DNA from 3 places in the Blastococcus sp. SYSU D00922 genome. Region 3 is predicted to be linked to each of the others. Evidence: predicted binding sites of a transcription regulator. Region 3 holds the regulator's gene; each other region holds the start of a gene.
The links. Region 3 encodes LexA, which represses DNA repair genes until DNA is damaged. Its sites were predicted from a motif close to TCGAACANNTGTTCGA; they were not measured.
Positions count from the first base shown of each region.

Region 1 (4,172 bases), on a different contig from region 3:
GGGCGGCTTCATCGGCCTCCTGCGACCCGAGCTCTACGAGCGGATGCTCGCCGCCATCCCCACCGGCATCATCCGGTTCGGCCAGCAGGTCGAGCGGATCGAGCAGGACGACCGCGCGGTCACGCTGCACTTCGCCGACGGCAGCACCGCCGAGCACGACGTGCTGGTCGGCGCGGACGGGATCGACTCGCTGGTCCGCCGCACGCTCTGGGGCGACGCCCCCAAGCGCGAGCACCGGCTGCACATCTTCGGCGGCTTCACCTTCGCCGAGGTCGACGGCACGATCCCGAACAAGTGCGTGCTCACCCACAGCCGCACGACGCAGGGCAGCTGGACGTCGATCCGGCACAAGGGCCGCGACGGCCACCAGTGGTGGGTGCTCACCGCCACCGACCCCGACGCACCGGCGCCGGCCGACCTCAAGGCGTCCGCCGCCGAGCCCGGCGACGTCCAGCGCTGGGTGCTGCGCGACCGCCCCGCGCTGAAGCAGTGGTCGAAGGGGCGCGCGACGCTCGTCGGGGACGCCGCCCACCCGACGTCCCCCTATGCCGCGTACGGGGCCGGCATGTCGATCGAGGACGGCTACTTCCTCGGGGTCGCCCTGCGTGGGGTCGACCTCGCCGATCCCGCCGCCGTCTCCGAGGCCCTGCAGTCCTACGAGGACCCGCGCAAGCCGCACACCGCCAAGCAGGTGCAGATGGCCTGGATGCTCGGCAAGGTGTTCCACCACGCGCCCGCGCCGCTGCGACCGATCCGCGACTTCGTCTTCGACCACACCCCGTTCCTCCAGAAGGTGGCCGGCGACTCCAACCCGCGCGAGATCAACCAGCAGCTGGCGCTGATCGAGTAGGACGACCGCGCGACCGGCGGTCAGAACGGTGGCGGGTCGTCGGACGGCTCGTACGGCGGCGGCCCGGGATCGCGTGGCCGACGGCCGGGTGGCCGGGTCGTGCGGGTGACGCCGGACGGGCTGGTCACGTGCAGGGTGCCGTCGGCGTCCAGCCGGAAGGCCCAGCCGCGGGCGAAGGTTTTGAGCCGGTGGTGCGACCGGCAGAGGCAGCAGAGGTTCGCGCACGTCGTCGCCCCGCCCTCGGCGTGGGCGACGACGTGGTCGATGTCGGCCCAACCGACCCGCTGACCGCAGTTGGGCATCCGGCAGCGGCGGTCCCGGGTTCTCACGAAGCGCTGCTGGGCCGCCGTGGGCGCGTAGGTGCGGGTGGCCGGCGGCGCATCGAGCACCGGGCAGTCGCAGTCGGTCGACGGGTGCTCGGCGCAGCCCTGCGCGGCGCGGCGGGTCAGGTCGGCTGCGCTGACGGTCGCCCGCAGGCGCCCGTCCGGATCCGTGATCGCGAACGTCAGCGAGCCGCCCTCGGGCGTGGTCAGGCCGAGCGCGCCGATCCGGCGGAGCAGCTCGCGCACGTGGGCGGCGGTGACGGGGAGCCCGTCGACCTCCCCGCCCCGGGCGGAGGTGCCCTCGAGCCCGTCGAGAGCAGCCGTGACCGCCACATGCACGGTGACCCCCGGCAGGCCGTTATCGGCCGGTCGCAGGGTGCGCATCGAGTGGATCGACGCGCGGATCTGCCCGATGGGACGCGGGTCGCCGTCCGCCTTGGCCATCGTCGCGAGCTGGTCGATCAGGTCGTAGCAGGCGGCCGCCTCGTCGGCGGGCAGGTCGACGGCCAGGGTCGCCATCCCGTCGCCCGCGTCCCGGCAGCGCACGTCCGCGTTCCGCCTGGCCTCCCGGTGGCGCTCGTCGATCGCGGTGGCGTCCAGCTCCGCCAGCAGCTCCAGCGCGCGTGCCCGCAGCCGGGCCAACGACAGATCACCCGCTTCCGGCAGCAGCGCCGCCTCCACCGTGCGTGCCAGGGCGGGGAGCGTGTGCTGCAGCGCGTCGGCCAGCACGCCGGCGCGGCGCTCGTCGATGTCCCCGCGGCGCAGCGCGGCGAAGGTAGCCGGCAGGCTCTCCCGCCAGGTCCAGGCTCGCCGGGCGCGGAACGCGGCCGTGCCCCGGCCGAGGTTGATGGCATGGGCGACCTCGTCGGGGAAGAACTCGCTCACCCCGGGGAACTCGGGATCGCTTCGCCGCCAGGCGCGGCTGCGCGCGCCCGGGGTGCCCCGCGCCGGGTCGTCGGTGTCGGGGCGCAGCTGCGCGAGCCGCAGGATCAGTTCTGCCTCCCGGGCGGTCTCCCGGGCCCGGTTGCGCTCGAGGCGGGCGAGTTCCGCGGCGACGCCCTCGTCGTCCAGCGACCACACGGGCGGTCGCGGATCGGGCTCCGGCCGGGTCAGCACCCAGTCGAGGAGGAGGCCCTCGAAGCTGGAGGTGCCGGTCGTCCGTCGCATGGATCGAACCTACGTTCGACCACTGACGATTTCTGTCCACAGCTCGTCGCAGCGTCGTCGAGCCGTACCTCCATCCGTTCGATGCGCGGCCGCGAACCCGGGCTGGTGCGCGCGAGCGCGCGCGGGTCCTTCGAACCGACTAGGACCCGGCCGGCGACTCCGCGGGCGCAACGTGGTCCGCGGCGGCGCGCCGCTGGATCCACCGGTCCACGAGGACGTCCACCACCGCCAGCACCAGCGCGGCGACGAGGAACCCCGTCGCGACGAGCAGGCCGTGGGTGAAGGCGCTCGCGAAGTCACCGCGGGTGGCGGCGACCCGCGCGAAGAACACCGAGCCGACGGCCGCGATCCCGACGGCCGCGCCGATCCGCTGGCCGACCTGCAGCAGACCGCCCGCCGTCCCGGCCCGCTCGACCGGCACCTGCGAGAGCGTGAGCGCCTGGTTCGGGGAGATCACCAGCCCGGCGCCGAGGCCCCCGACCAGCAGCGGGGCCAGGGTCGCCCAGCCGGTGCCGCTGTCCGGGACGAGGTGCACGGCGAGCAGCGTCCCCAGGAAGCCGAGCGCGGCGAGCAGCAGCCCGACGGCGACCAGCGAGCGCCCGAAGCGGTGCACGACCCGCCCGCCGAGAGCGGCGGCCGCCGCCGAGCCGACCGCGAACGGCGTGATCGCCAGGCCCGCCTCCAGGGCGCTGTAGCCGAGGCCGGTCTGCAGGTACAGCGTGAAGACGAAGAACAGCGGGGTGAAGCCGGCGAAGAACAACGTGATCATCGACGCGCCGAAGGACCACGACCGCAGGCGGAACAGCGCGAGGTCGACCAGCGGTTCCTTGCCCCGGCGGGTGTAGCGGAACTCCCAGGCGATGAACGCACCGATCAGCAGCGCGGCGACGGGGATCAGCAGCCACTTCGCCGAGCCCTCCCACTGCCGCTCCTGCACCAGCGGGAGCAGCAGCGCGACGATGCCGGCGCCGAGCAGGACGACGCCCAGCGGGTCGTAGTCGTGCCGACGGCGCTGCCCCTCGTCCGGTGGCGGCAGCAGCTTCCACGCCAGGGGCATCGCGGCCAGCCCGATCGGCAGGTTGACGAGGAAGACCCACCGCCAGCCGTGGTCGGTGCCGAACACGGCGATCAGCGCGCCGCCCAGCAGCGGGCCGACCGCCGTGGAGACGCCGACCACCGTGCCGAAGAGGCCGAACGCCGTCCCCCGTTCCCGGCCGCGGAACAGCTGCTGGATCAGCGCGCTGATCTGCGGCGTGAGGAGGCCGCCGGCCAGGCCCTGCACGAGCCGGGCGATGACCAGGGTCAGGCTGGTCGGCGCGAGGCCGCAGGCCAGGGACGCGAGGGAGAACAGCCCCAGGGCCGCGACGAACATGGTCCGCCGGCCGCGGACGTCACCCACCCGGCCCGCCGGGACGAGCAGCAGCCCGAAGGTGAGCGCGTAGCCCGAGACCACCCACTGCAGCTCGCTCTCCGAGGCCTGCAGCCCCTCGCGGATCGAGGGCAGCGCGACGTTCACGATCGAGACGTCGAGCAGCACCATGAAGCCGCCGACCAGGCAGACCGCCAGGGCCTTCCACCGACGGGGGTCCGCCCCCTCGTCACCTCCACCGTGGGCGTGCGTGTCCGACTGCCGCTGCGTTGCTGCCACCGATTCCCTCTTCCCGACCGTGTGCCGGGTCGGGGCTACCCGAGGTTGTCGCGTGCAACCGATCTCGGGACCGGAACCTCCTGAGGGTGGCGCGCCGCCGTCCCCCACCGGCAGAGTGACCCGCCATGACGGAGCAGGTGCTGGTGGTGGGTGCGGGCCCGGCGGGTCTGGCGGTCGCGGCGGT
Region 1 is NZ_JBJGZL010000002.1:304,301-308,472, forward strand. It holds gene ACI78T_RS04140 (FAD-dependent oxidoreductase) at 1-850, shown strand, start outside; gene ACI78T_RS04145 (DUF222 domain-containing protein) at 871-2,340, opposite strand; gene ACI78T_RS04150 (MFS transporter) at 2,480-3,988, opposite strand; gene ACI78T_RS04155 (flavin-containing monooxygenase) at 4,114-4,172, shown strand, end outside.
Region 1: a site for LexA is predicted at 2,344-2,359, ahead of ACI78T_RS04145 (DUF222 domain-containing protein). Genes of this name have one in related genera too.

Region 2 (4,172 bases), on a different contig from region 3:
ATCGCGCCGAAGGTGAAGGACATCTTCGACAGGTACGGGCTGACCTACCACACCGCGCCGCTCTACAAGCAGGTCGCGAGCGCCTGGCACAAGGTCATCCGCCTGTCGCTGCCCAACGGATGGCTGGCCGAGACGACGCCGAAGAACGCCCCGGCGCAGCTGGCCAAGCTGGCCCGCCTGACGTTCGGTGGCAAGAAGGTCCGCCGCGAGCTCTCGCGGGCCACTGCCGCCGCCTGACCGCACGCGTCCGTCGAACCGGAGAGGCCCAGAACCGTGATGGTTCTGGGCCTCACCGGTTCAGTGCTTCCGGGGTCTGCGCCGCACCGCCGACGGGTGCGCGGCCATCTCGGCGTCGCGCAGCATGCCCGCGATCCGGCCCAGCCGTTCCTGGCTGGGCGAATCGGCGGCCCGCGCGGTCACCTCGAGGACGACGCTGCCCGGCACGGTGGCGGTGGTCATGTCAGTTCGCCATGTCCACGAAGCGGCTGTAGTGGCCCTGGAAGGCGACCGTGACGTTCGCCGTCGGGCCGTTGCGGTGCTTGACCAGCATGATGTCGGCCTCGCCGGCCCGCGGGCTCTCCTTCTCGTACATGTCCTCGCGGTGGATCATCATGACCATGTCGGCGTCCTGCTCGATCGAGCCGGACTCGCGGAGGTCGGACAGCATCGGCTTCTTGTCCTGACGCTGCTCGGAGCCACGGTTGAGCTGCGACATCGCGATGACGGGGACCTCGAGCTCCTTGGCCAGCAGCTTGAGCGCCCGGGAGAACTCCGAGACCTCCTGCTGGCGGCTCTCGACGCGCTTGCCCGACGTCATGAGCTGGAGGTAGTCGATGACCACGAGCTTGAGGTCGTTGCGCTGCTTGAGCCGCCGCGCCTTCGCCCGGATCTCCATCATCGTCATGTTCGGCGAGTCGTCGATGTAGAGCGGGGCGTCCGCGATCTCGCCCATCCGGCGGGCGAGCTTCGACCAGTCCTCGTCGCTCAGCGTGCCGGCGCGCATGTGGTGCAGCGGCACCTTCGCCTCGGCCGACAGCAGACGCATGGTGATCTCGTGCTTGCTCATCTCCAGCGAGAAGATGGCGGCCGGCAGGTGGTGCTTGACCGACGCGGACCGGGCGATGTCCAGGCCGAGGGTCGACTTGCCCACACCGGGACGGGCCGCGATGACGACCATCTGACCGGCCTGCAGGCCGTTGGTGAGCTCGTCGAGGTCCCGGATGCCGGTCGGCACGCCGCGGCTGACGCCGCCGCGGCTCGCGATGGCGTCCAGCTCGTCCATCGTCGGCTGGAGGATGTCCTCGAGGCGCGAGTAGTCCTCGCTCATCCGCTTCTCGGTGACGTCGTAGATCTCCTGCTGCGCCCGGTCGACGATGTCGTCGACGTCGCCCTTGCCGCCGGCGGCGCCGTAGCCGAGCTGCACCACGCGGGTGCCGGCCTCGACGAGCCGCCGCAGGACGGCCTGCTCCGCCACGATCGCGGCGTAGTAGCCCGCGTTGGCCGCCGTGGGCGTCGAGGCGATCAGGGTGTGCAGGTAGACCGCGCCGCCCATCTTGGACAGCTGGTCGGTGCGGTTGAGCTCCGCGGCGACGGTGATCGCGTCGGCCGGCTCGCCGCGGCCGTACAGGTCGAGGATGCAGTCGAAGATGATCTGGTGCGCGGGCCGGTAGAAGTCGGGGCCCTGCAGGGCCTCGACGACGTCGGCGATCGCGTCCTTGCTGAGGAGCATGCCGCCGAGCACCGACTGCTCGGCGGGGATGTCCTGCGGCGGCTGCCGGTCGTAGGCCGGTGCCGTCGCTGAGGGCCGGCTGAGTTCGTCGGCCACCGCCACGCTGGGTTCCTCCGTCTCGTGCATGGCGCGCCCGCACCACCACTCCGTGGGGAAGCCGGAGTTCGACGGGCGCCGCCGGACCGAACGTCTGTTCGGTGATTGCTACCGCCGGGCACTGACAGTTCGGCGCCCGGCGGCAGCTGAGGAGGACGTTAGGAAGCCGGAGGGCCCCAGGTCCAACACCCGTGTGCACGTCGATCTGCACAACTTGTGGACAAGTCGGTGGATCCACGCCTGTCGACATGTGGAGACGTCGGGGGACACGGGCAGGTCACCCCGCGTCCACCCGCCCGCCACCTGCGACAACCGCCTCCACGGGCTGTGGACACGAGAAAGTGGGCAAGAATTTTCCGGCGTGCCGCACCACGAGTCACAGGCCTCCCGGGAGGGCGACGGACCGCCGTCGCCGACCTCCGGGGAGCCGCGCGCACGAGTTCCCCACAGGGCCTCCGGGCGGGCCAGCATCGGTCGCTCCGCCGCGCACCGGCGCGGTGCCCGATGGAGGGAGCAGCGATGGCAGTGAGCCGGACGCCGGTCAACCCGTGGCCGTGGTCGGTCGCGATGGGCTTCAACCAGGCCGAGGTGGTCGAGGGGGCCACACGGGTGCTCGTGTGCTCCGGTCAGACGGCGATGTCGGCCGACGGCGTCCCGCAGCACGCGGGCGACATGGCCGCCCAGGTGGCGATGGCCCTCGACAACGTCGAGGCCGTCCTCGCCGAGGCCGGGATGACGTTGGGCGACGTCGTGCGGCTGGACATCTTCACCGTCGACGTCGACGCGTTCTTCGCCAGCTACGGGTCGGTGGTCGAGCGGTTCGGCCGCGCCGGGGTCCGGCCGGCGAGCACCTTGCTCGGCATCAGCCGGCTGGCGTTCCCGGAGCTCCTCGTGGAGCTGGAGGCGACAGCGGTGGCCTAGCGGCCCCGGAACGCCGCCAGGGGCGCCGGACCGCGGTCCGACGCCCCTGGCGGGCATGTGCCACCCCTCGACGAGGGGCGCGCGTTCAGCTGGGGACGACCTCGATCGCCAGCTGGGTGGTGACCTCCGGGTGCACCCGCACGGTGACGGTGTGCTCGCCCGTGGTCTTGATGCTGCTCGGCAGCTCGATCCGGCGACGGTCGAGCTCCGGGCCACCGGCGGCGGTGACCGCGGCGGCGACGTCGGCGGTGGTGACGCGACCGAACAGGCGGCCACCCTCACCGGCACGGGCCGGGACGCGCACCGTCAGGCCGGACAGCTGCCCGGCCACGGCGGTGGCCTCCTCGTGCGAGCGCACGTCGCGGGCGGCACGCGCCCGGCGGAGCGACTCGACCTGCTTCTCGGCGCCACGGGTGGCCTTGATGGCCAGGCCGCGGGGCAGCAGGTAGTTGCGGCCGTACCCGCCCTTGACCTCGACGGTGTCGCCGGAGGAACCGAGGCCGGTGACCTCCTGCGTGAGGATCAGCTTCATCGTGCTCATGATCAGCGCGCCGTCGAGGTGTAGGGCAGCAGGGCCATCTCACGGCTGTTCTTGACGGCCGTGGCGACGTCCCGCTGGTGCTGGCTGCAGTTGCCGCTGACGCGGCGGGCACGGATCTTGCCGCGGTCGGAGATGAACTTCCGCAGCAGGGTCGTGTCCTTGTAGTCGATGTAGGTCGCCTTGTCCTTGCAGAACTGGCAGACCTTCTTCTTGACCTTGCGGATGGGGGGCTTGGGCACCGGGTTCTCCAGGTGTGTCGTTCAGGGAGTTGAGATCAGAAGGGCGGTTCGTCGGACGGACCGGCGGGCGTCGACCACGGGTCGCTCGCACCGCCCCCGCCGCCACCGCCGCCGGAGAAGCCGCCTCCGCCGCCACCGAAGCCGCCGCCGCCCTCACCGCGGGAGGCACGGGTGACCTTCGCGGTGGCGTAGCGGAGCGAGGGGCCGATCTCGTCGACCTCGAGCTCGATGACGGTGCGCTTCTCGCCTTCCTTCGTGTCGAAGGAACGCTGCTTGAGCCGGCCACTGACGATGACCCGCGAACCGCGGGTGAGCGACTCGGCCACGTTCTCCGCGGCCTGGCGCCAGACGTTGCAGCGGAGGAACAGCGCCTCGCCGTCCTTCCACTCCTGCGACTGGCGGTCGAAGGTGCGGGGGGTCGACGCAACGGTGAAGTTGGCGACGGCAGCGCCCGACGGCGTGAAGCGCAGCTCCGGATCGGCGGTCAGGTTGCCGATGACGGTGATGACGGTTTCGCCGGCCATGGTCAGTGGACCTCGGGCCGCATCAGCTTCGTGCGCAGCACCGACTCGTTCAGGTTGAGCTGGCGGTCCAGCTCGGCGACAGCGGCAGGCTCGGCCTGGATGTCGATGACGGCGTAGATGCC
Region 2 is NZ_JBJGZL010000004.1:219,283-223,454, reverse strand. It holds gene ACI78T_RS08270 (fatty acid desaturase family protein) at 1-237, shown strand, start outside; gene ACI78T_RS08265 (hypothetical protein) at 298-459, opposite strand; gene dnaB (replicative DNA helicase) at 461-1,855, opposite strand; gene ACI78T_RS08255 (RidA family protein) at 2,345-2,746, shown strand; gene rplI (50S ribosomal protein L9) at 2,832-3,278, opposite strand; gene rpsR (30S ribosomal protein S18) at 3,290-3,526, opposite strand; gene ACI78T_RS08240 (single-stranded DNA-binding protein) at 3,562-4,050, opposite strand; gene rpsF (30S ribosomal protein S6) at 4,053-4,172, opposite strand, start outside.
Region 2: a site for LexA is predicted at 1,912-1,927, ahead of dnaB (replicative DNA helicase). Genes of this name have one in related genera too.

Region 3 (4,172 bases):
GGCTGAGCATCGCCGGGCCCGTGGCGACCGGCCTGGCGATGGTGTCGCTGGACTTCCACTGGATCACCGACGCCGTCGTCGGCGGAGCCGTGGGGATCGTGCTGTTGGGCGTGGTTCACCGACTGGATGCAATCGTTCTGTCACGCTGGGTACGTGCCCGAGGCCGGCAGACCGCGTAGCGGCGTGCGGGGACGGCTGCTGGCCGCCGGGGGCCTCCTCGGCGCCGGCCTCGTCCTCGGCTCCGCCCTGCCCGCTCACGGCGAGGACGCCGTCGCGCCCGCCGCCCTCTGCCAGATCACCGACCCGCGGCTGGCCGAGCTGTCAGGGGTGGTGGCCGTCACCGACGGCGTCCTCGCGATGAACGACGGCGGCGAGGAGCTGGCGGTCCACCTCCTCGACGCCGGCTGCCAGGTGGTCGACTCCCACTCGGCGCCGGTGGACCCCTACGACCCCGAGGACATGGCGGTCGGCGCGGACGGGACCGTCTGGCTGGCCGACACGGGGGACAACAACGCCACCCGCTCGACGGTGGCGCTGCTCGCCCTCCGGCCCGACGGCACGACCGGCGTCTTCCGGCTCACCTATCCCGACGGGCCGCACGACGCCGAGGCGCTCCTGCTCGCCCCGGACGGCACGCCGTACGTGGTGACCAAGGAGGTGCTGGGCGCCAGCGGCGTCTACAGCCCGGCGTCCCCGCTGGTGGACGGCGGGACGGTGGCGCTGGCGAAGGTGGCGGGCGTCAACATGACGCTGACCGGGACTCCCGGTGGTCCGGTGGGGCGTGCGGGACAGCTGCTCGTCACGGGCGGGGCGGTCTCCGCCGACGGGCGCTACCTCGCGCTGCGCACGTACACCGACGCGTACGTCTGGGCCCTGACCGGCAGCGACGTCGTGGGCGCGCTCGCCGCGGCCCCGGTGACCGTGCCGCTGCCGGACTCGCCGCAGGGTGAGGCGATCAGCTTCTCGTTGGACGGCACGAGCCTGCTGGTCGCCAGCGAGGGCTCGCCGAGCGACCTCACGCAGGTCCCGCTGCCGGCGGCGAACCTGCCTGCCGCGGCGCCGCCGGCTCCCGAAGGTCCCGTCCCGAGCTTCACCGACCTGACCAGCTCAGGCCTGTCGCCGTGGACGTCGGCGCTGCTCGCAGCCGGCGTCGCGACCATGGTCGTCTGGATCGGCGGAAAGCTGCGCCGCCGGCCCTGACGCCGTCGCGAGGCCCCGACGAAGGCGAACGGCGGGCCCCACCCGGACTCGGTGGGACCCGCCGTTCGTGCCGCCTGCCTCAGACCCGGCGCAGCACGCTGACCACTCGGCCGAGCACGGTCGCGTCGTCACCCGGGATCGGCTCGTAGGCCGGGTTGTGGGGGAGCAGCCAGACGTGCCCGTCGCGCCGCTTGTAGGTCTTGACGGTGGCCTCGCCGTCGATCATCGCCGCGACGATCTCGCCGTTCTCGGCGGTGGGCTGCTGCCGGACGACGACCCAGTCGCCGTCGCAGATCGCTGCCTCGACCATCGAGTCACCGACCACCTTGAGCATGAACAGGGTGCCCTCGCCGACCAGCTCGCGGGGGAGCGGGAAGACGTCCTCGACGGCCTGCTCGGCGAGCACCGGACCACCGGCCGCGATGCGGCCGACCAGTGGCACGTACATGGGCGCCGGCACCTGCGTGTCCTCGCCCAGCCCGACCTCGGCGGGCGCGGGGACCGTGTGCGGCGAGTCGCCGGGCAGGCGCACGTCGAGCGCCCGGGGACGGTTCGGGTCGCGCCGCAGCCAGCCCTTCTTCTGCAGCACCGACAGCTGGTGCGCGACCGACGAGGCGGACGAGAGGCCCACGGCCTCCCCGATCTCCCGGACCGACGGGGGGTAGCCGCGGCGCTCGATCGAGTCGCGGATGACCTCGAGGACCCGGCGCTGGCGCTGCGTCAGCCCGTCCCCGTCGGCACCCCGGTCGGGGAACGACCGGACCGCGGCCGTCTGCGCGCCCGCATCCCCGGACGCCTTGCGGCCGCCTGAGCTCCCGCTCTTCTCCGCCACGTCGCCTCCTCGTCCGCCGCTCGCGCAGCGCCTGTGTCCGTGGCACGGACGGTAGCGCGTCGGACGTCCTGGATCAAACACATGTTCGAAGCAGATGCCGCGTCGTGTGGCTTTCGTCGGACCCGTCCGGTAGACATCGAACAGTCGTTCGAATCGAACAGGCGTTCGACGAGCAGGTGCCGGTCACGCAGCGAAGGAGGACGGGTCATGGGGAGCGTTCAGCAGGCCGTGCTGGAGTTCGACGAGGAGGTCCAGGCGCCGTGGCGCCCGAGGCTCGTCGTCGTGGGTGCCGACGGGGCGACGGCGCGGCCGCCGCTGGCTCACCCGTCGCGCCGCAGCCCCTCGCGGGTCGGTGTCTGCCGTCCGCCCGTCCAGCCCGCCGCCACTCCGGCGGTTCCCTCGCGCCGTCCGGCCACGCCGCGTCCTGCCGACCGGGCCGTGCCCGCCGGCGCTGCTCCCCGGCGGGTGGCCGGCCCTCGTGCCGATCTCGCGAGGGTGCAGCGCCCCCGGCTCCGCCTGACCCGTCGGGCCCGACGCCTGGCCGTGGTCATGGCGCTGGCGTGCGGTGTCGCCCTGGGGTCGTGGCTCGATCCGCTCGTCGCGGGGAACGACGGCGGTCTGCGGCTGGCAGGGGAGAGCAGCGTCGTCGTGCGGCCCGGCGACACGCTGTGGTCCATCGCCTCGGCGGTGGAGGGCGGTGGTGACGTCCGTGCGCTGGTCGACGAGATCCAGGTGCTCAACCGGCTGCAGGGCTCGGAGCTCGTGCCGGGGCAGACGCTGGTCCTGCCGTGACCACCGGCGCGGCGGGTCCTCGGCGCGTCGGGCCCGCCCGGGGCTCTGATCTGCGCCCGGACGGCCACGAGGCGGCGAGCGTGCCCGTAGCGGCTGAGGGCGCGCTCGCCACGGCAATAGGTCCACAACGTCGGAGCGCGACTTCGTCAACCCTCAGTGCGGGCGTCTTCACACTCTGTGGTCGTTCCACCGCTTACGGTCGTCGCGTGTCAGGCGCCATGGAGAACCGAGCAGCTGTGTTCACCAGTCAACCGCAGGCCGTCGAGGTCTACCAGGCAGGGACCTGGTGGGCCGGCGAGCTGCTCGGCTGGCGGCACGACGCCAACGGTTCGTGCCAGGTGTGGGTCCGGGTCGTCCTCGGCGGTGTCGAGGAGACGGCGTGGACGGACCTGGCCTCCCTCCGCCTCCCGGAGCGCCACCTGTCGGTGGCCGCCGAGCCGGCCGGTCGCAGCGCGTACGGACCCGGCACGCAGGAGATGTCCGTCGCCCGCCACCCCTCGGGGCGTCGCGCGCGGTCGGGCGACGCCGACGGTCCGGCCACCACCGGGCTTCCCACGGTCCGCGACCTCTCCGTGGTGCCGGACCCGCCGGCGTCCGGCGGCCGCCGGACCGCCGACGAGACGGCGCAGTTCGCCTCGGTGGGGCGCCGTCGCGCTCCCGAGACCGCCGAGACCCCCGTGGTGGGGGGCCGGCGGACCGCGGCGGAGACCGCGCAGTTCGCCTCGGTCGGCCGCCGCCGTGCGCCCGAGGACGCTCCGGCCCGACCCGTTCCGCCCGCATCGCCCGGACGTCACCGCGCGCCCGGGGAGCTCGGCCGGCACCGGACTGCGGACACCGGCCTGCTCCCCGCCGTGTCGGAGCCCGGCCCCTCCACGGCACGGGTGTCCAACGGCCCCGTCGCCGGTGCGCCGGCGGTTCCGCGCCCGGCCGTGCGACCGGAGGAGCCCTCCCGCGCCGGCGCGTCCTGGACCGCGCCCGAGGGGCTCGAGCCGGAACTGCTCACGCGTCCGATGCGGCTGAGCGACCACGTGCCGCACGCGCGTCGCCCGCGCGTCGACGGTTCCGTCCGCAGCGTCTGACCTGTCGCACCCCGGGTCGCCGGAGGTAGCCGGGGCCTGCTGTGCGATGCCCGGCGGAATCCTCGTGTCCCGCTCATGCCGTCGCCCGGCGGCGGCCTCGGCCGTGCGCGTCGCGGTCCGGGCACGTGCTCGGCCGACGCCGGGTCGCGGCCGCTGCGGGGCGCTCGGCCGGACTTCCCGGGGGTCCTGCGGTCACCGTCCGGCGCGTCGTCGCGGCGTGTCGTGTGACTCGTGGGGAGCGATGTCCTCCCTGGTGACGGCAGTGTCGG
Region 3 is NZ_JBJGZL010000015.1:45,074-49,245, forward strand. It holds gene ACI78T_RS18045 (phosphatase PAP2 family protein) at 1-179, shown strand, start outside; gene ACI78T_RS18050 (hypothetical protein) at 184-1,200, shown strand; gene lexA (transcriptional repressor LexA) at 1,280-2,032, opposite strand; gene ACI78T_RS18060 (LysM peptidoglycan-binding domain-containing protein) at 2,240-2,824, shown strand; gene ACI78T_RS18065 (hypothetical protein) at 3,031-3,903, shown strand.